One region of the Ruminococcus sp. OM06-36AC genome, then DNA from elsewhere that is predicted to be linked to it. Evidence: a T-box and tRNA genes for the amino acid it is inferred to sense, from the RefSeq annotation. Region 1 holds a T-box; the other holds one or more tRNA genes.
The links. The T-box of region 1 lies ahead of tyrS (tyrosine--tRNA ligase). A T-box ahead of a tRNA ligase gene usually reads a tRNA of that ligase, here a tRNA-Tyr.
Positions count from the first base shown of each region.

Region 1 (12,523 bases):
AGAGGTGCAGCATATCATCACCACACACATGTGGCCCTTGACGCTGCGGTTTGTGCCCCGTTCCAGAGAAGCGGTGATTGTCTGCCTTGCGGACAAGTACTGCTCCACGCTGGAAACGGCAGCGGGCATGGTTCATGCAGCGGTAGCTCTGTTCCGGAAAAGGAGGGTCTGACAGATGGTATACAATTTAACAGAATGTGCTGCCCTTTTCTTCGCCTATGCCGCCATGGGCTGGTTTATGGAAGTCTTGTACATGGGCGTGCGGGAACGGCATCTTACCAACCGCGGTTTTCTGCTGGGACCCTGCTGTCCGATTTATGGAGCCGGCATGCTGGGCATCACCCTGCTGTTTCAGGGCAGCCACTACGGCTATTGGCACGTGTTCTTCTCGATCATTCTGCTGTGCAGTCTGCTGGAATACGCAGTCAGTGCCCTCATGGAACGAGTGTTCCACACACGCTGGTGGGATTATCACGATATGAAGTTCAACATTCACGGACGGATTTGTCTGGAAACCATGCTGCCGTTCGGACTGCTGGGCACATTTGCCCTCTATCGCATCAATCCGTTTCTGATGATGCTGTTTCACCGGATCCCCGGCTATGTTTCTGGAAAACTGGTGACTGGTGTAGTCGTTTTGTTTCTGGCAGATCTGGTCATTTCTGTTTGCGTGCTGCGGAATCTGTCCCTGCCGGACGGTGATGCAGACCATACCGCAGAGATCTCCCGCCGCGTCTGGGAAGATCTGAAAAAGCGGCTGGGTTAAGGCGATACCGCACAAAGAGCGTCTAGCGACTTTGCACGCCATCTGCTTGCAAATTTTCCGTCATATTTCACAAAAATGCTCGTGAATATAGCAAGTATTCACTCCGCTTTTTGTTTCATCTGACGAAAAATTTGACAACGCATCTGTCGCACAATCTTTGTGCGGTATTGCCTTAAGAGTTTGTTCTGATTTTTTTGTGGTTCTGAACAAATTGAATAAAACTTTTTCGTGCATTCTGCTGTGCTTTGGCGGAATGCACTTTTTTGTGTCAGGCAGATGAAAACTGCAAAATCCCCTTGACAAAGTAAATAGCATGCGTTATAATAGAACAAAGTTATTTCATAACAATGTTATTGAATACAAATAGGAGGTGGAACACTTGAAGTGTGATGCAAAAACATTTTTCGGGGTGATAAATGCGTTTCGCAGTCTGAATCTGTTTTCGCTGCTGCCGCTGTCCCGACAGGAGTATATGGTGATGTTTGTAATTGCCGGACAGCGGAAAACCAATCCGGAGGGCAGCACGGTGTCTATGGTGACACAGAAGATGCACGTGCCCCAGCCGGCAGTTTCCCGCACGCTGCGTGGGCTGGAAAACGACGGTTATATCTGCCGCGAAGTATGCCGCACTGACCGGCGGAATACCTATGTGACACTGACGGCTGCCGGCGAGGCAGAGGTGCAGCGGGCGAATCAGCTGTTGGAGGATTTTCACAGGGGGATTCAGAAACGCTTTACACAGGAAGAAGCCGACCAGCTGATGGAACTGCTTCAGCGGCTCTATGCGGCGGCCTCAGAGGAACTGGAGGAAATGAAAGGAGAGAGAGCGATCAATGGGTAAACTTTTCAAAAATCTGAAACCCTACTGGAGTTCCGTGTTGCTGATCTTGGTGCTGTTGGTGGTACAGGCATTTTGTGACCTGTCCCTGCCGCAGTACACTTCGGATATTATTGACACCGGAATCCAGAACAGCGGCGTGGAACACATTCTGCCGGAACAGATCACGGCAGAAGAATTCGAAAACGCCCAGCTTTTCATGACGGAAAGCGAAAAACAGAAGTGGCAGAATGCCTATGACGGAGAACAGAGAAAGGAAAGTCTGTCGGGCAAAGATCTGGACGAACTGGACAGCGACCTGCTGGTACCGGTGCTGCTGAACTATCAGATGTCCATGATGAGTGAGGACAGCTTTCGGGAGATGCTGGCACAGCAGCAGACTGATCCCAACGCGGCGGCTCAGATGGAACAGATGACCGTGGAGGAACTCGGTGCTGCCATGGGCGTAGAACTGCAACCGTTTCAGCGGACAGAGGAGGACAGCGACGGCAACTCGTCCACAGTGACTTGTGTCGATGTCCGCCCCGTGTTTGCGGCAATGCAGCAGAGCGGACAGCTCAATGAAGATACAGTCACCCAGATGCGTTCCCAGCTGGAAGATATGCTGGACACTATGGGGGATTCGCTGGTACAGTCTATGGGCGTTGCCTATGCGGTGCAGTGTGACAAAGACGCAGGGCTGGACATAGACAAGATCCAGACCAGCTATCTCTGGCGAACCGGCAGCAAGATGATGGCGATGGCATTTGCCATGATGGCTGCGGCGATTTGTGTTTGTTATGTGGCTTCCCGCGTGGGTGCCGGTGTCGGACGTGATCTCCGCGGCAAGGTGTTCAGCCGTGTCATGCAGTTTTCCAGTGCGGAAATGGATCAGTTTTCCACTGCTTCACTGATTACCCGAAGCACCAATGATATTCAGCAGGTGCAGATGGTTACGGCGATTTTCCTGCGAATGCTGCTGTATGCTCCGATTCTGGGCATTGGCGGCGTTCTGAAAGTGGTACACACCGGAGCCGGCATGGGCTGGGTCATTGTACTGGCAGTGCTGGTAATTCTGGGAATCGTCGGCGTGCTGATGGCGATCGCTATGCCGAAGTTCCAGAAAATGCAGGTGCTGGTGGATAAGGTGAATCTGGTTTCCCGTGAGATCCTGACCGGACTGTCCGTCATTCGGGCGTTCGGACGGGAAAAGACCGAGGAAGAACGCTTCGACAAGGCGAACCGCGACCTCACCAAGACCAACCTGTTTGTCAACCGTGTCATGACCTTCATGATGCCGGTGATGATGCTGATCATGTACAGCCTGACCATTCTGATCGTGTGGGTCGGTTCTCACCGCATTGACGGCGGCTCTATGCAGGTCGGCTCTATGACTGCATTCATTACGTATGCGATGATGATCGTCATGTCGTTCCTGATGCTGACCATGATGTCCGTCATGCTGCCCCGTGGTTCTGTGGCAGCCAAACGTATTGACGAAGTGCTGCAAACCAAGACCTCTGTACAGGAAACAGCACAGCCGAAACATTTGCAGGACAGCAAGGGCGTGCTGACCTTTGATCATGTCTGCTTCCGCTATCCGCATGCGGAGGAGAACGCTCTGACAGACCTTTGCTTCACGGCAAAGCCCAACCAGACCACGGCGATCATCGGCAGCACCGGCTGCGGCAAGTCCACACTGGTGAACCTGATTCCCCGTCTGTACGATGTCACAGCAGGCAGCATTACGCTGGACGGCGTGGAACTGCGTGACCTGCCGCTGGAAGAACTGCGGCAGCAGATCGGTTTTGTTCCGCAAAAGGGCGTGCTGTTCTCCGGTACCATTGCCAGCAACCTGCGGTTCGGCAATCCGGACGCTTCCGATGCAGAAGTACAGCAGGCGGCGGAAATTGCACAGGCAATGGAATTTATCCAAGAGAAGCCCGACCGGTTCGACAGTACCATTGCACAGGGCGGTACCAATGTTTCCGGCGGACAGAAACAGCGTCTGACTATCGCCAGAGCCATTGCCAAGCACCCGAAAGTGTTCGTCTTTGACGACAGCTTCTCCGCACTGGATCTGAAAACCGATGCGGCTCTGCGAAAGGCACTGGGAGAACAGGTACAGGACAGCACCATGATCATCGTGGCACAGCGAATCAGCACCATTCTCCATGCTGACCAGATTCTGGTTCTGGAAGAAGGCAAAATTGTCGGCAAGGGCACCCATGAGGAACTGCTGAAGAACTGTGAGGTATATCAGCAGATCGCCAAGTCCCAGCTTTCCCCGTCGGAACTGGGCTTGGAGGAAACACCGGAGGAAGGAGCGATGACAGATGGCGAATGAAAGACGGCGTATGGGCGGACGCGGACAGATGCCGGTAGAAAAGGCGAAGGACTTTAAAGGCTCTATTGGCAAACTGTTTGCATATATGAAGCAATATCATGCCGCAGTGGCCGTGGTAATTTTGTGTGCAATTGCCTCCACCGTGTTCAGCGTGATCGGACCGGACATTCTGGGTAAGGCGACCACGGAACTTTCCAACGGACTGCTGGCGAAGATTCAGGGAACCGGCAGCATCGATTTCACCAAGATCGGACAGATTTTGCTGTTTGTGCTGGGACTGTATCTGCTGAGTACTCTGTTCGGCTTTGTGCAGGGCTGGCTGATGACCGGTGTCACACAGAAAGTCTGCTACCGCATGCGGAAAGACATTTCGGAAAAAATCGACCGCATGCCAATGGCATATTTTGAAAGCCGTACCTACGGCGAAGTGCTGTCCCGCATCACCAACGACGTGGACACACTGGGACAGAGCCTGAACCAGAGTATCACCCAGATCATCACTTCCGTGGCGACTATGGTCGGCGTACTGGTAATGATGCTTCGTATCTCGCCGCTGATGACTCTGATCGCTGTGGTAATTCTCCCGATTTCCGTAACTCTGATTTCTCTGGTGGTGAAAAAATCCCAGAAGTACTTCAAGCAGCAGCAGGAATATCTGGGACACATCAACGGACAAGTGGAAGAAACCTACGCCGGTCATACAGTGATTCAGGCGTATAATAAGGAAAAGGACATGGTGCAGCAGTTTCAGGAAACCAACGATACCCTGTACCACTCCGCATGGAAATCTCAGTTCCTGTCTGGCTTGATGCAGCCGATCATGATGTTCGTGGGCAATCTGGGTTATGCCGCTGTGGCACTGTCCGGCGGTCTGCTGGCGATTCGCGGCACGATCACCATTGGTGACATTCAGGCGTTTATCCAGTATGTGAAGAACTTCACCCAGCCCATGCAGCAGATCGCACAGGTACTCAATCAGGTGCAGTCTATGGCTGCGGCAAGCGAACGTGTCTTTGAATTCCTCGAAGAAGCGGAAGAAGTGCAGACAGCAGAGCACCCGCTGGAACTGGCAAACGTGGAGGGCAATGTTGATTTTCAGCATGTTTCCTTTGGTTACCAGCCGGAGCAGTGCGTTATCCACGATTTCAGTGCCAAGGTAAAGTCCGGACAGAAGATCGCCATTGTAGGTCCCACCGGTGCCGGAAAAACCACAATGGTGAAACTGCTGATGCGGTTCTATGATGTCAGCGGCGGTGCGATCCTGCTGGACGGCCATGATGTGCGGGACTTCGACCGCCACAAGCTGCGGGAATCTTTCGGCATGGTGTTGCAGGACACATGGCTGTTTCAGGGTACCATTATGGAGAATATCCGGTACGGCAGACTGGACGCGACAGATGAAGAAGTCATTGCCGCCGCAAAGGCTGCTCATGCGGACAGCTTTATCCGCCAGCTGCCGGACGGCTACCAGATGGAACTGAACGAAGATGCCAGCAACGTTTCACAGGGACAGAAACAGCTGCTCACCATTGCCCGTGCCATTCTGGCGGACAATCGGGTCATGATTCTGGACGAGGCGACCTCCTCTGTGGATACCCGTACAGAAATTCTGATTCAAAAGGCAATGGATCACCTCATGGAGGGCAGAACCAGCTTTATCATTGCCCACCGGCTGTCCACCATTCGCAATGCCGATATGATTCTGGTCATGAAGGACGGGGACATCATCGAGCAGGGCACCCACGAAGAACTGCTGGAGAAGAACGGCTTCTATGCCGATTTGTATCGTTCACAATTTGCCCAGACCGCATAAGGCGGTACCGCACGAAGAATAGCATTCCCTTGAAAATGCCTCGTACAGCGTTGTGCTGTGCGAGGCATTTTTGCATTTGCAGGGAAATTTTGCAGGGCAGGCGGTTTTCGTGGTTTTTATGGATTTTGGGATATGGCTTTCGTACTTTTCCGTGTTTTTTGCATAAAAAGGGCTTGCCAAACGGGAAAGATTGTGCTATAATGTTGGTATCTGTTGTTCTGTCCGCAGGAGGGGAACGGCGGAACACACTTTCCGGATTCTGTTGCTGGAATCCGGCGATCATCTTATCATTTAAGGAGGACTTTCATGGCAACCACCAAAATCCAAGCTGCCACACAGACTGCGAAACGCAGTTTCAGTGCCGGCAGTGTCATCTCTGCAATCGGCAGATGGATCGTCCGGAACCGGATCTATCTCATCGCCTTTGCCATTCCGGCTGTGCTGACCTATCTGGCATACGCCCTTTTCGGACTCTACCCCTTTGGCGAAGAATCCGTGCTCTGTCTGGACCTGAACGGACAGTATGTGTATTATTTCGAGGCACTCCGTGATGCGTTCTGGGGTGACGGCAGCATCTTCTACAACTGGTCGCGAAATCTTTCCGGCGAGTTTATGGGCATTATCGGCTATTATCTGGCGAGCCCGTTCACGCTGATCGTCATGCTCCTGCCGGAGAAATTCATGCTGAGCAGCCTGCTGATCATGCAGCTGTGCAAGCTGGGTGCAGCCGGTGCAACATTCAACTACTTCTTACAGAAACGCCGCGGCGTACAGCCGTACCCGTCACTGCTCTTCTCCACCATGTATGCGATGATGGCATACGGCGTGATCCAGCTGATCGACCCCATGTGGCTGGACGGTCTGGTATTCCTGCCGCTGATCATGCTGGGCATTGAATATCTGGTCGACGACGGCCGCCGGCTGAATTTCATCATTCCGCTGGCACTGATGTGTGTGGCAAACTTCTACATCGGCTACATGATCTGCTTCTTTGTGATCCTGTACTTCCTGTTTTATCTGTGCTTCGGCTCGGACAAGAAGCGGAAGGGTTATGACTATTTCACCGCGTTTGTACGGATCGCGTATTCTTCCGTCATTGCACTGGCATGTGCGGCATTCATGCTGCTGCCGGTGTACAACGCTCTGAAACTGGGTAAGTTCGAATTCACAGATCCGGACTACAGCTTCCGGTTCCAGTCGTTCCCGCTGAGCAAGAAACTGCTGGAAAATGCACAGGATTCGCCGCTGCTGGTGTTCCTGTGTGATCTGCTGGACATGTTCCCGCAGCTGTTGCCGGCACAGTATGACTCTGTAAACGTACAGGGCAAGCCGGAAATCTACTGCGGTCTGCTGACCTTGGTGCTGCTGCCCCTGTTCTACCTGAACAAAAAGGTCAACCGGAAAAAGAAGATCGGTTACTCTCTGCTGATCGCTGTAATGGTAATGTGCATGCTGATCACACCGATAGACATGATGTGGCACGGCGGACAGGTGCCGAACTGGCTGCCGTTCCGCTATGCATTCCTGCTGTCCTTTGTGTTCCTGACCATGGCGGCAACTGCATTCGCAAACCGCGACGGTATCGAAAAGAAGCATCTGATCGGATCGGCAGTGATAATGGCGGTCATCATTGCCATTGTTGCCGGTCTGAAATTTGACCAGATGGCAAAGGGTGCTGTCTGGATCTCTGCGGCACTCATGGGCATTTACCTGATCCTGCTGTACTTCATGCTGGGCGGAAAGATCACGCAGGGCAAGCGTGGCGTAAGCGTTGCCCTGACCACTATGATGCTGATCATGGTAGGCGGCGAAGCAACCTACAACGCTGTAGATTCCATGAAGGACATCGACAAGGAAGTGGCATACTCCACCCGTGCCTCCTATCAGAACTACGTGCAGAACGGACGTGCGGCAACACAGATGCTGGAGGAAAAGGACGACGGCTTCTACCGTGCGGAAAAGACCTTCTTCCGCTGTGTCAACGATAATGCGGCATTCGGACTGAAAGGTATCTCGCACTCCAGTTCTGTTATGAACACCCGTGCCATCAATTTCATTGAAACCTTGGGTTACTGCATGCACAGCTACTATACCCGCTATGACGGCAACACCGAAATTGCGGACTCTCTGCTGGGCATCAAGTATGTGCTGGACCGCGGGGAAAGCGGCGATCAGAACCGCCGTCTGAATCCGGCATATGAAGCACGCTGGGCATACGACTATACCAACGAAAATGGTACTGCAAAGACCATTACTGCTTATGAAAATACCAATGCTCTGTCTATCGGCTACATGGTAGACGAGGATGTGCAGAAGATCGATCATCTGGGCAACGACAATCCGTTCAACAGCCAGAACATCTTCATGAGCACCATGAGCGGACAGACCACATTTGACGAAAACGGACAGTTCCAGAGCTGGCACGAGTATTACACACCGCTGAATCTGGCAGAAAATCCGATCGTCAGCGATGCGATCACCACAAGCCCCTACGGCGAACAGACCAAGTATGACGTGACCGGCGACGGTGACCCCACTGTGGACTTCCACTTGGTGGCAGAGTCCAACGAACCGATCTACATCTACTTCAAGACCGAGTTCCAGAAGAAAGTCAACCTGTGGATGTCCACATGGAACGACAGCGAATGGAGCGAGGCAGAAAACGGCTGGAAGGAATCCAACAGCGGCGACTTCACTTGGAAAGATGCCGATGAATACGCTAAGAACAACGGCGGCTTCCAGTCTATGGGCGAATACTTCGAGGGCGATAACTACATTGCCCTGCGTCTGGGTACCTTTGAGCCGGGCACGAAGATCACCCTGCGTATGACCATTGCCAATGAGGAAAAGTTCACCATTGTCAAGAACTTCCTGTTCTACACCTATCATCCGGACGTATTCCAAGAGGATATTGACATTCTGAAGCAGAATCAGTGGCAGATCGACACCAAAAAGAGCAACGACCGGAAGCTGACTGGTACCATTACCGCAGAAGAAGGTCAGATCATGATGACTTCCATTCCGGATCAGCCGGGCTGGACCGTCAAGGTGGACGGCAAGAAGGTCGATCAGGTGGCAATCGTAGATGCCATGATCGGTGTGCCGCTGTCTGCCGGAGAACATACCGTGACCATGACCTACACACCGCCGGGGTGGTGGATCGGCATGGGCACACTGGCAGGCGGCATTATCCTGATCGTGCTGTTCTGGTTCGGTGACCGCAAGCGGTATGCTGCAATGCTGGCAGAGATCGAAGCTGAAAAGGAACGGGAACAGCAGCAGGCGAAAAAACGCGTGAAGCTGAAGTCCGGTACCAAGGACAAGGCAAATGACGACTCTCCGGAGAAGCTGCTGGAAAAACTGGAGGCACTCCACCAGCAGGGCATTCTGGACGACAAGGAATTTGCAGCCAAAAAGGCGGAAATTGAAAAGAAAAAGAAAGCGGACGGCAAACAGACATAATCGTTGGTTTGCCTAAGATACGCTGAAAACAAGAAACGGCTCTGCCGCAGGGAAATTCCTGTGGCAGAGCCGTTTTTTTGTGTGGTGTTTAATGATACGATAATACATCGTGATATGCTGGAAATTGGGTTTCCAAGTATGCGACTACGATAATCATTAACATGAAAATCCATATGCCTGTCAATGACTGCACTTTTATATATCGTTTGATTTTTTCAGATGACTTAGAATATGCAAATATCATGCCTGCAAAGCAAAGGACTAGCAAAAGAATAAGAACTATAAAACCTGAAAAATTGCCGCCGGCAGATTGTGTTCCATATCCCTCTATTATCCAGTTTAACGCTCTGATAGAATAGTGTGTTTGCCAAAAATATTCGAAGCAAAAAAAAGAAAAGGGCAGTGACAAAACCCATTTCAACAGAAGCTGCTTCTTACTTTCACTTAACAGCATAGCTGCATATATTACTGCTACAACCAACAAATATGGCAATCGGAATAACTCGTTTGCGATACCGATAATTTCCGCAAGAAATATAGCTGACACTGTAATAACTGACATTGTGGCGGAACATATTATGGTGTTTATCGTTTTGAATTTCATTTTTTCTCCCTAATTATGCATCGCAAGTTTTGATGTAAGAAATGGTATAGAAAAGCCCACCGTAATTCTCTTGGAATTTTGGTGGGTTTCTGGTGGAGCATAGGAGAATCGAACCCCTGACCTTCACAATGCGAATGTGACGCACTCCCAACTGTGCTAATGCCCCGTATGCCTTTATTATAACACCGGAATGGTGTCGTGTCAAGCATATTTTACCGCTATAAATGGAAATAGCCGCCCCACTTCCACATAAGGCGGCTATTTTTTCATAATAAGTACTTATGGGAGCAAACCGTCTGCTGGTATGCTCTTTCTATTTCTATGATAGACGATTCCTTTGGATTTGTCAAGTAGGTGTTCTGGATTTTTTACAGAAAAATCCCTTGACAACCGCCCGACAATATGGTATGATAAACACATTATGAAATGCGTAGAGCAAGAGAAGTATCTGCATTCGTGCCGGCACAGAGAACCCTCGGGTTGGTGGAACGGGGGAGCGTCACCGCAGAGAATACACTTGGGAGCAGGCTTCCTGAAACCGTCGTGCGTAGGGGAGTTCGGGCACGCCCGTTACAGCGTCTTTGAGGTCAGGGCGGCTTTCGCTCTGATAAATTGAGGTGGTACCACGGTGAAAACATCGTCCTCTGGAAAAATAGTTTCCGGAGGGCTTTTTTGTACCCTTCGGGGAAAGAGGGAAAGAACATGACAGTATTTGAAGAACTGAAACGACGGGGCCTGATCGCCCAGATGACCGATGAAAAGGAGATCGAGGAACTGATCAACGCCGGCAAGGCAACCTTTTACATTGGCTTCGACCCCACCGCAGACAGCCTGCACGTGGGACACTTCATGGCACTGTGCCTGATGAAGCGGCTCCAGATGGCAGGGAACAAGCCGATCGTTCTGATCGGCGGCGGCACGGCAATGATCGGCGACCCCTCCGGCAAAACCGACATGCGGAAAATGATGACCAAGGAAACCATTCAGCACAACGTGGACTGCTTCAAGAAGCAGATGAGCCGGTTCATCGATTTTTCGGAAAATAAGGCAATTGTTGTCAACAACGGCGACTGGCTGCTGGATCTGAACTATGTGGACGTGCTCCGCGACGTGGGTGCTCACTTCAGCGTGAACCGCATGCTCTCTCACGAGTGCTACAAGCAGCGTATGGAACGCGGTCTGACATTCCTGGAATTCAACTACATGATCATGCAGAGCTACGACTTCTACAAGCTGTTTCAGGATTACGGCTGCAACATGCAGTTCGGCGGCGATGACCAGTGGGCAAACATGCTGGGCGGCACGGAGCTGATTCGCCGGAAGCTGGGCAAGGACGCTTACGCAATGACCATTACCCTGCTGCTGAACTCCGAGGGCAAGAAAATGGGCAAGACCGAAAAGGGTGCGGTATGGCTCGATGCGGAAAAGACGACACCGTACGAGTTCTACCAGTACTGGCGGAACGTTTCCGATCAGGACGTTATCAAGTGCCTGAAGCTGCTCACCTTTGTTCCCATTGAGCAGATCGAGGAAATGGAACGCACACTGGAGGGACAGCAGCTGAATCAGGCAAAGGAACTGCTGGCGTATGAACTGACTGCACTGGTGCACGGCAAGGAAGAAGCCGAAAAGGCACAGACTGCGGCAAAGGCTGTCTTTGGCGGCGGCGGAAACAATGCGGATATGCCGACCACCGTTCTGAAAGCAGAGGAACTCACCGACGGCGGCATCGGGATCCTGACCTTGATGGTACGTTGCGGACTGTCCCCGTCCAACGGCGAAGCACGCCGGCTGGTACAGCAGGGCGGCGTTTCTGTGAATGACACCAAGGTCACCGACCCCAAGAGCGTGATCTATCCGGAAGCAGAAACCATTCTGCGAAAGGGCAAAAAGGTATTCCACAAGGTGGTTGTGGAGGACTAAGACTCATCTCCAACAGAAAATCCAAGGGCGTTCTGTGGTTGCAGGACGCTCTTTTTATAGCAGGGAAATCAACGCAGAAATACAAATAAAATGTTGAGGCAATACCGCACAAAGAGCGTCTGGCGACTTTGCACGCCATCTGCTTGCAAATTTCCCGTCATATTTCACAAAAATGCTCGTGAATACATCCAGTATTCACTCCGCTTTTTGTTTCATCTGACGAAAAATTTGACGACGCATCTGTCGCACAATCTTTGTGCGGTATTACCCTAAGAATGATATGGAGGAAGAAAAATGAAATTGTGGAAAAAAGGGTTAGCGGCATTGACTGCTGGCTTGCTTTGTCTGGGCAGTGTGGGACTGTCTGGCGTGGAATTGCCGGCGAGTGCAGATGTGCCATATTTTTACGACGGTATTTATGGAGATTTGTATTATGACGTGATCGATACAGTCGAAATTCGAATTACTGGTTGTGAAAAAGAAGTTACGGCTGTAGAGATTCCAGCGAAGATCGCTGGAAAACCGGTGACGAGTGTTGGAAGAAGTGCTTTTTCTGGCTGTAACAGTCTGGCTGCGGTCACGATACCGGACAGCGTGACGAGAATTGGCTTAGATGCCTTTTATAAGTGCAGCAGTCTGACCACGATCACGATGCCGGACGGTGTGACGATTCTTGGAGCGAACGCTTTTTCTTTCTGTACCAGTCTGACCGAAGTCACGATGCCGAACAGCTTGACAAGTATTGGAAGTAATGCCTTTTCCGGCTGTAGCAGCCTGACTGAAATCGAGAT
Region 1 is NZ_QSTT01000001.1:257,101-269,623, reverse strand. Features, by position in the region: gene DXB92_RS01215 (HD domain-containing protein) at 1-172, shown strand, start outside; gene DXB92_RS01210 (putative ABC transporter permease) at 176-766, shown strand; gene DXB92_RS01205 (MarR family transcriptional regulator) at 1,146-1,607, shown strand; gene DXB92_RS01200 (ABC transporter ATP-binding protein) at 1,600-3,930, shown strand; gene DXB92_RS01195 (ABC transporter ATP-binding protein) at 3,920-5,743, shown strand; gene DXB92_RS01190 (YfhO family protein) at 6,050-9,205, shown strand; gene DXB92_RS01185 (hypothetical protein) at 9,294-9,809, opposite strand; tRNA gene DXB92_RS01180 (tRNA-Ala) at 9,900-9,975, opposite strand; T-box leader at 10,232-10,457, shown strand; gene tyrS (tyrosine--tRNA ligase) at 10,512-11,732, shown strand; gene DXB92_RS01170 (leucine-rich repeat protein) at 12,027-12,523, shown strand, end outside.

Region 2 (10,245 bases), on a different contig from region 1:
TACTATGTCTGTGCAGATGCCCAGCAGAAGCTGCTGGAGAAAGGGAGAGAGAAGATGAAAGACCTGACGGAGATGCTGACGGCACTGGCGATGGCTGGTGTGACGAAGGAGGAGATCACCGCCTGTGTGGAGCAGGCGTTTACTGAGGCGAAAGAATTGCAGAAAGGGGGCAGTCAGGCATGATCGAGATCAAGAATCTCACAAAACGGTTTCAGGATTTCACCGCACTGGAAAATGTCACCTGTACCATCGGCTCCGGCTGTATTTATGGTATGGTCGGTTCTAATGGTGCCGGAAAATCCACGTTCTTGCGGACGCTCACCGGTGTGTATCAGCCGGACGGCGGTGAAATCCGCATCGACGGCGAACCGGTCTGGGATAATCCTGCTGTGAAACGCCGCATTGCCTATGTGCCGGATGAACTCTATTTTCTGGCAGGGGCAAATCTGAACCGCATGGAACGCATGTACCGGAATCTGTATCCGGATTTTGACAGAGATCGTTTTGAAAAACTCCGCAGCCATTTGCAGCTGCCCCGGAACAAGTCACTGGGACAGTTCTCCAAGGGCATGCGGCGGCAGGCGGCAACCATTCTGGCACTGTCCTGCCGTCCGGATTACCTGTTTTTCGACGAAACCTTTGACGGGCTGGATCCGGTAATGCGGAACTTTGTGAAAAAGCTGATCTGCGAGGACGTGCTGGAACGGGGAGCCTCGGCGATCATCACCTCTCACTCCCTGCGGGAACTGGAGGACATCTGTGACCAGCTGGCACTGCTCCATAAGGGCGGTCTGGTGCTGGAAAGTGACATCGAGAACCTGAAAACTTCTCAGTTCAAGATTCAGATCGCGTTCCGCGGCGAGTACGACAAGAGCAAGTTCCAGGGAATTCAGGTTTCCCACTATGAGAAGAGCGGCAGCGTTGCCAATCTGATCGTCAGCGGCGACCGCGACGAGATCGTGCAGAAGCTGCGGGCAATGGAACCGATTCTGCTGGACGTACTTCCGCTGACACTGGAAGAAGTCTTTACATATGAAATGGAAACGCTGGGCTATACGTTCCAGATCGATGACCTGTTAGAGGAGGAGAGCGAACATGCAAAATCTTGAACATCGGTATGCCGGAAGACAGGATCGGCAGGAAGCTCGCCGGCAGCTGCTGGGTTCGCTGGCTCTGCTGCTGGTGGTATTGGGACTGGCTGCGGTTTGTGCCGTGGCGTATTTTCACGCAAGGGGAGGATTTATCAGATGAAACAAAAGAAGATGCACTTTTCCCTGCGGCTGCTGTGGGAAGGCTTTCAGCAGTGCAAGATGATCGGGATCTTCAGTGCTGTGATCGTGGTGCTGGGTGCCGTTCTGGAGCCAGTTGCCCAGGCAATCAGCTTGAGCAGCAGCCCTCATTATACCAAAGTCGTCTATGAAGCGTGGGGCATCAATGTGACGCTGCTTGTGGTGCTGCTGGCGGCACCGCTGATGACGCTGATGCTGTTCCACTTTCTGGATAATCGGGCGGCATCAGACTTGTATCACGCGTTGCCCCATAAACGGATCACCCTGTACTTGAGTTATGCCGGAGCCGTGCTGCTGTGGGTAGTCCTGCTGCTGGTGCTGGGCACGCTGACTTCTGTCATCACCTGTGGATTTACACACAAGTACATCACTCTGCTGATGGACAGCCTGCTGCCCTTTGCGGCGAGTCTGTTCTGCATGAGTTTTCTGCTGGTTGCCGGTGTGCTGGTTTCCATGAGCATTACCGGTACTGTTTTCACGAACCTGCTGTTTGCCGGAATCCTGCTTTTTTTGCCGCGGCTCTGTGTACTGGCATTGCAGTCGTCTATGGTGAATGCCCTGCCGTTTCTGTCGGATTCTGCGGGAACGGGATTTTTCCGGAATGCCAATAACCTGTTGTTCTCTGGTGTCAACGTGGTCTTTTCCATGTCCGAAAACGACGGAACGAGCATAGAAACTCTCTTTTCTCCCAGCTGGCAGGCATATCTGTACACGTTCCTGCTGGGGCTGTTGTATTTTGCGATCGCGGCGTTCTTGTTCCACCGCCGCCGCAGTGAGGCTGCCGGACAGTCTGCTCCCAGCCGTCTGCTCCAGCACATCTACCGCATTGTGGTGACCATGGTGATCTGTATCTTTATCGTTTGTGTGATGTTCAGCGAAATGACTACCGGTATGATGCGGGACGAATGGTTTGCGTTCCTGGTGCTCTATCTGGTGGCAGCACTGGTGTACTTTGCCTACGAACTGATTACCACGAAGAAGTGGAAAAACCTGCTGACGGCACTGCCGGGGCTGGGCATTGTGGCACTGCTGAATGTGGGGATCCTGCTGGGCATGCATGCGGTGGAAAAACACATCGTGGCACAGCGTCCGGCAATGCAGGAGATCGAAAGCGTGTCATTTTGCAGCACAGACGGCACGGACTATATTTCCGGCAGCAACTATCTGAACTATCGGGATTATATCAACCTGATGAGCCGTGACATTGCGATCACCGACCCCACTGCCGTGACACTGGTGTCCTACTATCTGGATGAAAACCTGAAAACGTGGGAAGAAGGCGGGAGCGATGCTTATCAGAGCAAGTATTACACCGAAAGTGACTATTCCTATTGTGCTTATCACGTGATTATCCGCACGAAAGACCAGACACTTTGCCGGCTGATCTATGTGCCTGTTTCCGAAACGGAAAAGCTGCTGAATGCATTGCAGACCAATGCGGACTATGTGGACGCATGGCGAAATCCGCCGCAGGAACTCAAGGGCACTGCAGCATTCCGCGACCAGGTGGGTTCCTGCTATCTGAGTACAGAGCAGGCGGAGGAGCTGTTGCAGACCTATCGGGAGGAATTGCAGTCAGCAGACTTTGAAACCCTGTATCAGACAATGCAGAACGGCAGTACTGACGATACATGGGTGAGCGACATCGATTACACATTCCGTAAAAACGGAAGATCATACACACTGGATTGTGCGATCTATCAGAATCTGACACCGGAAACGACAAAGAAGTTCTACGAAATGCTCTATGCGGCACAAAAGGACAATCTGGCACTGCTGTCGGAACTGACCAAGAGTGATAAGAATGTTTCCGTCAACATGAATGCTTACGGCGGTTCTTCCGATTCGGCTTACAGCGGTCACTATGCCTATGCTTCTGACTGCCAGCCGTTGAACCAGAGCGAATCTTTACAGCTGCTCATGCAGTATGCGATTCTGGACAGACCGATGCAGGCAGGGGAGTCCTATGTGGAACTTTACCTGTGGTCGGAGGACGGTCTGATGGATCAGGGCAATGCGATTGATCTGCAAATTCCTATCAAGGATTCGTTCTTCGATGATCCCCAGACTGAGGAACTGTTCAGCGTTGAAAATTACAACGAATACGATTTTTCCGATGCGGAACTTGGCGATTATGATGCTGTCGAAGCAGTTGGTTAAATCCTGACATCTTCATGTGGATTCTGCCTGTTCCATGAGGGCAGATTCCCACTTCTTCCTTAGAACCTGTTTTACATCTGTATAAGCACAGATGCAAAACAGGTTCTTTTTATTTTGGAATAAGCCTCCCTTGAAAAGGGAGGGGGACCAGCGAAGCTGGTGGAGGGATTCTGGTGAAATTTTTTCTTGAATTGCAGATTTCACAGCAAAATCTCTCAGTCAGCTTGCGGCTGCTAGCTCAGTTTGGGTGCCTTTTTCAAGGAAGCCTAATTTATAAAGTAGGTGGCATGCCCGCATCGCCCCGATAAATCCTGAATTGTGCCGGCAGCTGAGGCTCTCTTCGTCAAACTGCCTGTTCCACAAAAATTATTTTCAGATTCCCGTATAGCTAAAATCAGATATATTTTGATTCAAAAAGACAAGTTTCACATTCTGAAACTTTGAAAAAGAAAAACCTCAAAAAAATGCTTGACAGTACCCCGAAGTTGTGCTATAATAATTATCGTTGCAGCACACGAGTGCTGGTGTAGCTCAGTTGGTAGAGCAGCTGATTTGTAATCAGCAGGTCGGGGGTTCAAGTCCGTCCACCAGCTCCAATATTCTACAACATACATATGTTACATGGGGGAGTTCCCGAGTGGCCAAAGGGGGCAGACTGTAAATCTGTTGCTTCTAGCTTCGATGGTTCGAATCCGTCCTCCCCCACCAGAAAACAGGCAAACCCTTCGGGAGTTTGCCTGTTTTTCTTTTTCGCATGTGTATGGATTGTAGAGCAATACATATCAGGCAGCCCTGCATAAGCTTTGCACGGTGCTGTCTATGCAGAATCGGCGGACAGGCTTTGATGCCGGTTCGCAAAACCCATACCATAGGAATGAGGAGAGAATTATGGTTCGTGAGGATTTGAGAAATGTTGCCATTATCGCACACGTTGACCACGGTAAGACAACGCTGGTAGACGAAATGCTGAAACAGGGCGGCGTGTTCCGTGAAAATCAGGCTGTGGCAGAACGTGTCATGGACTCCAACGATCTGGAACGGGAACGCGGTATCACGATTCTGGCAAAGAATACTTCGGTACGCTACGGCGATACCAAGATCAACATCATTGATACACCGGGACATGCTGACTTCGGCGGCGAGGTAGAGCGTGTACTGAGCATGGTAGACGGTGCCATTCTGCTGGTTGATGCCGCAGAGGGCCCGATGCCTCAGACACGTTTCGTACTGTCCAAGGCTCTGGAAATGAACCTGAAGATCATCGTGGCCGTCAATAAGATCGACCGCCCCGATGCCCGTCTGGACGAGATCGCAGATGAAGTGCTGGAACTGCTGATGGATCTGGATGCCAGCGAGGAACAGCTGGAGAATACGCCGTTCCTGTACTGCTCCGGCCGTGCAGGTACTGCAAGCTTTGACCCCCACGGTGAGGGCAAGGATCTGAAGCCGCTGTTCGACACCATTATGTCCTATGTGAATCCGCCGGAGGGCGATCCGGACGCACCGTTACAGATGCTGATCTCCTCCATTGACTATAATGAATACGTGGGCAGAATCGGTATCGGCAGAATTGAAAGAGGTACCATTCAGGTGGGACAGCAGGTACTGCTGGGCAACTACCACGATCCGGAAAACACCCGCCGGAACAAGATCGTTTCTCTGCTGCAAATTCAGGGCTTGCAGCGTGTGCCGGCAGAGAGTGCGACCGTAGGCGACATTGTCTGGATCAGCGGTATCGAAAACATCTCGATCGGAGATACGGTCTGTGCACCGGACGACTTCGAAGCACTGCCGTTCACCAAGATCAGCGAACCGACTGTGGAAATGACTTTCAGCGTCAACGACAGCCCCTTTGCCGGTCAGGAAGGCAAGTTCGTCACCTCCCGCCAGCTGCGTGACCGCCTGATGCGGGAACTGCTCCGTGACGTTTCTCTGCGTGTCACCGAAACCGACAGCACTGATGCGTTCCGCGTTGCCGGCAGAGGCGAAATGCACCTGTCCATTCTGATCGAAAACATGCGTCGTGAGGGCTATGAACTGGGCGTTTCCACACCGCGTGTTCTGTTCCACGAAGTAGACGGCAAGCGTTACGAGCCTATCGAGGAACTGTCCATTGACGTGCCGGAGGACTGTGTCGGCTCCGTCATGGAAAAGCTGGGCTCCCGTAAGGCGGAATTGCAGGATATGCACCCGCAGGGCAGCCGTACCCGTCTGACATTTTTGATCCCGTCCCGCGGTCTGTTCGGTTACAAGAGCGAATTTCTGACCGACACCAAGGGCGAGGGCATCATGAGCAGCGTATTCTATGAATACGCACCGTATAAGGGGGAGATTCCCCGCCGCAGCACCGGCTCTCTGATCTCTTTCGAAACCGGCGAAGCTGTCACCTATGGTCTGTTCAACGCACAGGAACGAGGCTCCCTGTTTATCGGTGCCGGCGTACCGGTGTATGAGGGCATGGTCGTTGGTGCATCGCCGAAGGCAGAAGATCTGGTAGTCAATGTCTGCAAGCGGAAACACCTGACCAATACCCGTGCCAGCGGCAGCGATGATGCTCTGCGTCTGGTACCGCCCCGCAATCTGAGCTTGGAAGACTGTCTGGAATTCCTGGCAGATGATGAGCTGCTGGAAGTAACGCCGAAATCGCTGCGGATCCGCAAGCAGATTCTGAGCAACCAGCAGCGTGCCAAGATGCGTGGCAAGAAATAAGTCCCAGGGCAATACCGCACAAAGAGCGTCTGGCGACTTTGCACGCCATCTGCTTGCAAAATTCCCGTCATATTTCACAAAAATACTCGTGAACACAGCAAGTATTCACTCCGCTTTTTGTTTCATCTGACGAAAAATTTGACGACGCATCTGTCGCACAATCTTTGTGCGGTATTGCCTTAGCATTTTTTGGGTTCCCCCGTTTCAGAGAGGAATGAAAATATGAAACAGTTTTGGAAAAAGACACTTTGGGCAGCCCTGCTGACAGCAGCATTTGCATTGTCTGCCACCGGCTGCGGCGATGACAAACAGCCAGCCAGCAGCACGGCGAATTCCGCCAGCTCTGCGGCACAGGCAGCGGACAGCAGTACTGCACCGGAAGAAACCGGCAGCAGTGCGGAAACAAACGTGTTCCAGTATGAGATGAACGATGACGGCACCGTCAGCATCACCGGCTATCAGGGCATGGAAACCGTTCTGGAAGTGCCGTCCACCGTGGACAATTATGTGGTTTCTGCCATTTCCAACCATGCCTTTGAGGCAAACCAGAATCTCACGGAAGTGACTTTGCCGGAGGGCTTGTCGGAAATCGGCGAAAGTGCGTTCATGGACTGCGGCAGTCTGACCACCGTACAGATTCCGGAAACCGTGGCACAGATCGACCGTGCGGCTTTTGCAGGCTGTTCGGCACTGACCAGCATTTCTCTGCCGGCAACCGTTTCCACCGTCATGGAGGAAGCATTCACCGGCTGTACCAGCCTGACTGATCTGACTGTGGCGAATGCGTCACTGGAATATGATCGCTGGGGACTGGTAGAGGGCAGCGAGCCGCTGGGCGTGACGATCACTTGCCCGTCCGGCTCTGCCATAGAAACATGGGCAGCTGCCAACGGCATCAGCACAAAAACATTCGGATAAATCATAAAGGCAACACTGTACAAAGCTTGTGCGGTGCTGCCGAAAGATCAAGCGTGGGACAATGCGGGTGTAGTTCCCTACAGGACAAACCATATGGTGTGTAGGAAAAAACCGGCAGCTGCCCACGCTTTTTTGTTTTGGAGGAAAACATGATGAAACACATCTGGAAACAGGCACTGGCTTTGCTGCTGGCATGCGGCATGGCGGCAGGTGCAGCCGGCTGCGGCGAAAAGAAAGATAAGGCGGAAAGCTCTGCGGCAGAGAGCAGCACAACGGATTCTGCCGATTCCATAGAGCCGGTGACAGAATCCGATCCGGACAACATGAACTACAAGCTGACCTACGATAAGGACAAGGTGCCGGACGAACTGGCAAATACCATCGCCCTGTACTTTTATGCAGTGGACACCCAGAACTATGACCTGTATCTGGAGCAGATCAACCCGCTGTACCGGACATCGCTGGAGAGCCTGCTGCAAGAGCAGTACGGTTACGGACTGGAGAACAGCATGGAACAGCTGCACCAGAATCTGGTGAACTATGCCGGCACCGATAACTTTACCATTCAAAGTCTGGAACTGGCACAGGCACAGGAAGTGATGGCGGAGGAATTCGAGGAAGATACCAATTTTGTGCAGGAGTACCTGAACGCCTATACACAGGCATTCGGCGAGGAATTCACCAAGGATCTGGAAGAACAGTCCGATGCGATCTATGATATTGCCGTGACCATGAAGGGCGAGAACAGCGACGGCGAGGAGATCACCATTCTGGACAATCTGGAAATTCTGGCGGCAGAGGCAGACGGCAGCTTCGGCGTGCTGGGATAAGCGGAAACCGACACAAACGGCAGTACGGCTGCCCGCGTAAAACGTGCATCTGTTTTGGCTGAAAAGACATTTCCAAAATGGATTTTCATGATTTCCCTGTGAAATGCTTGACAATTTCGCCGAAAAAGCGTATAATAGAAAGTACCGTGTTGCAATTTTCAATGAAAATGCGGAAAAGTTTTGGAAAAAATGAAAGCAGTAGGATAAGCTGTATGCTTTTTTCCACAGGAGGGTATTGACAATGCATAGAGTATACAATTTCAGTGCAGGCCCTGCGGTATTGCCGGAGGAGGTTCTGCGTGAAGCAGCCGATGAAATGTTGGATTATCAGGGTACCGGTATGTCCGTTATGGAAATGAGCCACCGCAGTGCCGCTTTTGATGAGATCATCAAGACCGCAGAACAGGATCTGCGTGACCTGATGGGAATCCCCGATAATTATAAGGTACTGTTCCTCCAGGGCGGTGCCTCTCAGCAGTTTGCAGCAGTTCCCATGAACCTCATGAAGAACGGCGTAGCAGACTATATCGTTACCGGTCAGTGGGCAAAGAAAGCTTATCAGGAAGCCCAGAAGTACGGTAAGGCTGTCAAGGTGGCTTCTTCGGAAGATAAAACCTTCTCCTACATTCCGGACTGCTCCGATCTGCCTATCGATGATGATGCAGATTATGTGTATATCTGTGAGAATAACACCATTTATGGTACAAAATATAAGAAGCTGCCCAACACCAAGGGCAAAACGCTGGTCGCTGACGTGTCCTCCTGCTTCCTGAGTGAGCCGGTCGATGTGACCAAGTACGGCGTGATCTACGGCGGCGTACAGAAGAACGTGGGACCTGCCGGTGTTGTTATTGCCATTATCCGCGAAGACCTGATTCCGGAAAAGCCGGCTGTGGAAAACACCCCCACCATGCTGGCATGGAAGACACAGGCAGACGCAGATTCTCTGTACAACACTCCGCCTTGCTACGGCATCTACATCTGCGGAAAGGTCTTCAAGTGGCTCAAGAAAATGGGCGGTCTGGAAGAAATGCAGAAGCGGAATATCGCCAAGGCAAAGGTGCTGTATGATTTCCTGGACGAGAGCAAGCTGTTCAAGGGTACTGTCCGCAAGGAAGACCGTTCTCTGATGAATGTACCGTTCGTTACCGGCGACAAGGACATGGATGCGAAGTTTATCAAGGAAGCAACTGCTGCCGGCTTCGTGAACCTGAAGGGACACCGCACCGTTGGCGGCATGCGTGCATCGATTTACAACGCAATGCCGATCGAGGGCGTAGAAAAGCTGGTTGCATTCATGAAGCAGTTTGAAGCAGACAACGCTTGAGGAGAGGACAGCATAATGAAATATTCCATTCAGACACTCAATAAGATTTCCAAGGCAGGCACAGACCGGTTCTGTGATGCTTATACCATTTCGGACGATGCCAAGGATCCGGACGCAATTCTGGTCCGCAGTGCATCGCTGCACGATACCTCGTTCGGGGATAACCTGAAAGCCATTGCCCGTGCCGGTGCCGGCGTGAACAACATTCCGCTGGATCGCTGCTCGGAGGCTGGTATCTGCGTATTCAATACACCGGGTGCAAACGCCAATGCCGTAAAGGAACTGGTGCTCACCGGTCTGCTCATTTCCTCCCGTAAGATTCCGGAGGCAATGGCATGGGCAGCAACCCTGAAAGACGGCGAAACCTCTGTGGCAAAGCAGGTGGAAAAGGGCAAGAGCCAGTTCGCCGGTCCGGAGATCAAGGGCAAGACACTGGGCATTATCGGTCTGGGTGCCATTGGTGCACTGGTGGCAAATGCCGCTGTGGCACTGGGCATGAAGGTCGTTGGTACAGACCCGTTCCTGTCCGTTGGTGCTGCACTGCGTCTGGATCCGTCGGTAACGGTCGTAAAGACACAGGACGACGTATTCGCTGCCGCAGATTATCTGACCATTCACGTACCGTTCAACAAGGACACAGAAGGTATGATTAACGCTGCCACGATCGCAAAGATGAAGGACGGCGTTCGCGTGCTGAACTATGCCCGCGGCGAACTGGTCAACGATGAAGATATGATCGCTGCATTGGAAAGCGGTAAGGTGGCTTACTACTGCACCGACTTCCCCAATGCCAAGACCTGCAACGCCAAGCACATCATTGCTACCCCACATCTGGGTGCATCGACACCGGAGAGCGAGGACAACTGTGCAAGCATGGCTGCCGATGAGCTGATGGCTTATCTGGAACAGGGCGATATTCGCAACAGTGTCAACCTGCCGAATGCACAGCTTCAGGCAGTGTACACCAAGGTTTGCGTCATTCACCGGAATGTGCCGGCAATGATTTCTGCCC
Region 2 is NZ_QSTT01000006.1:1,209-11,453, forward strand. Features, by position in the region: gene DXB92_RS06380 (GntR family transcriptional regulator) at 1-183, shown strand, start outside; gene DXB92_RS06385 (ABC transporter ATP-binding protein) at 180-1,109, shown strand; gene DXB92_RS13590 (hypothetical protein) at 1,096-1,251, shown strand; gene DXB92_RS06390 (hypothetical protein) at 1,248-3,449, shown strand; tRNA gene DXB92_RS06395 (tRNA-Thr) at 3,970-4,045, shown strand; tRNA gene DXB92_RS06400 (tRNA-Tyr) at 4,073-4,157, shown strand; gene typA (translational GTPase TypA) at 4,338-6,158, shown strand; gene DXB92_RS06410 (leucine-rich repeat domain-containing protein) at 6,381-7,076, shown strand; gene DXB92_RS06415 (hypothetical protein) at 7,226-7,906, shown strand; gene serC (3-phosphoserine/phosphohydroxythreonine transaminase) at 8,148-9,233, shown strand; gene DXB92_RS06425 (phosphoglycerate dehydrogenase) at 9,249-10,245, shown strand, end outside.
Region 2: it encodes a tRNA-Tyr, which carries the amino acid that the T-box ahead of tyrS (tyrosine--tRNA ligase) is inferred to sense. The anticodon was not compared.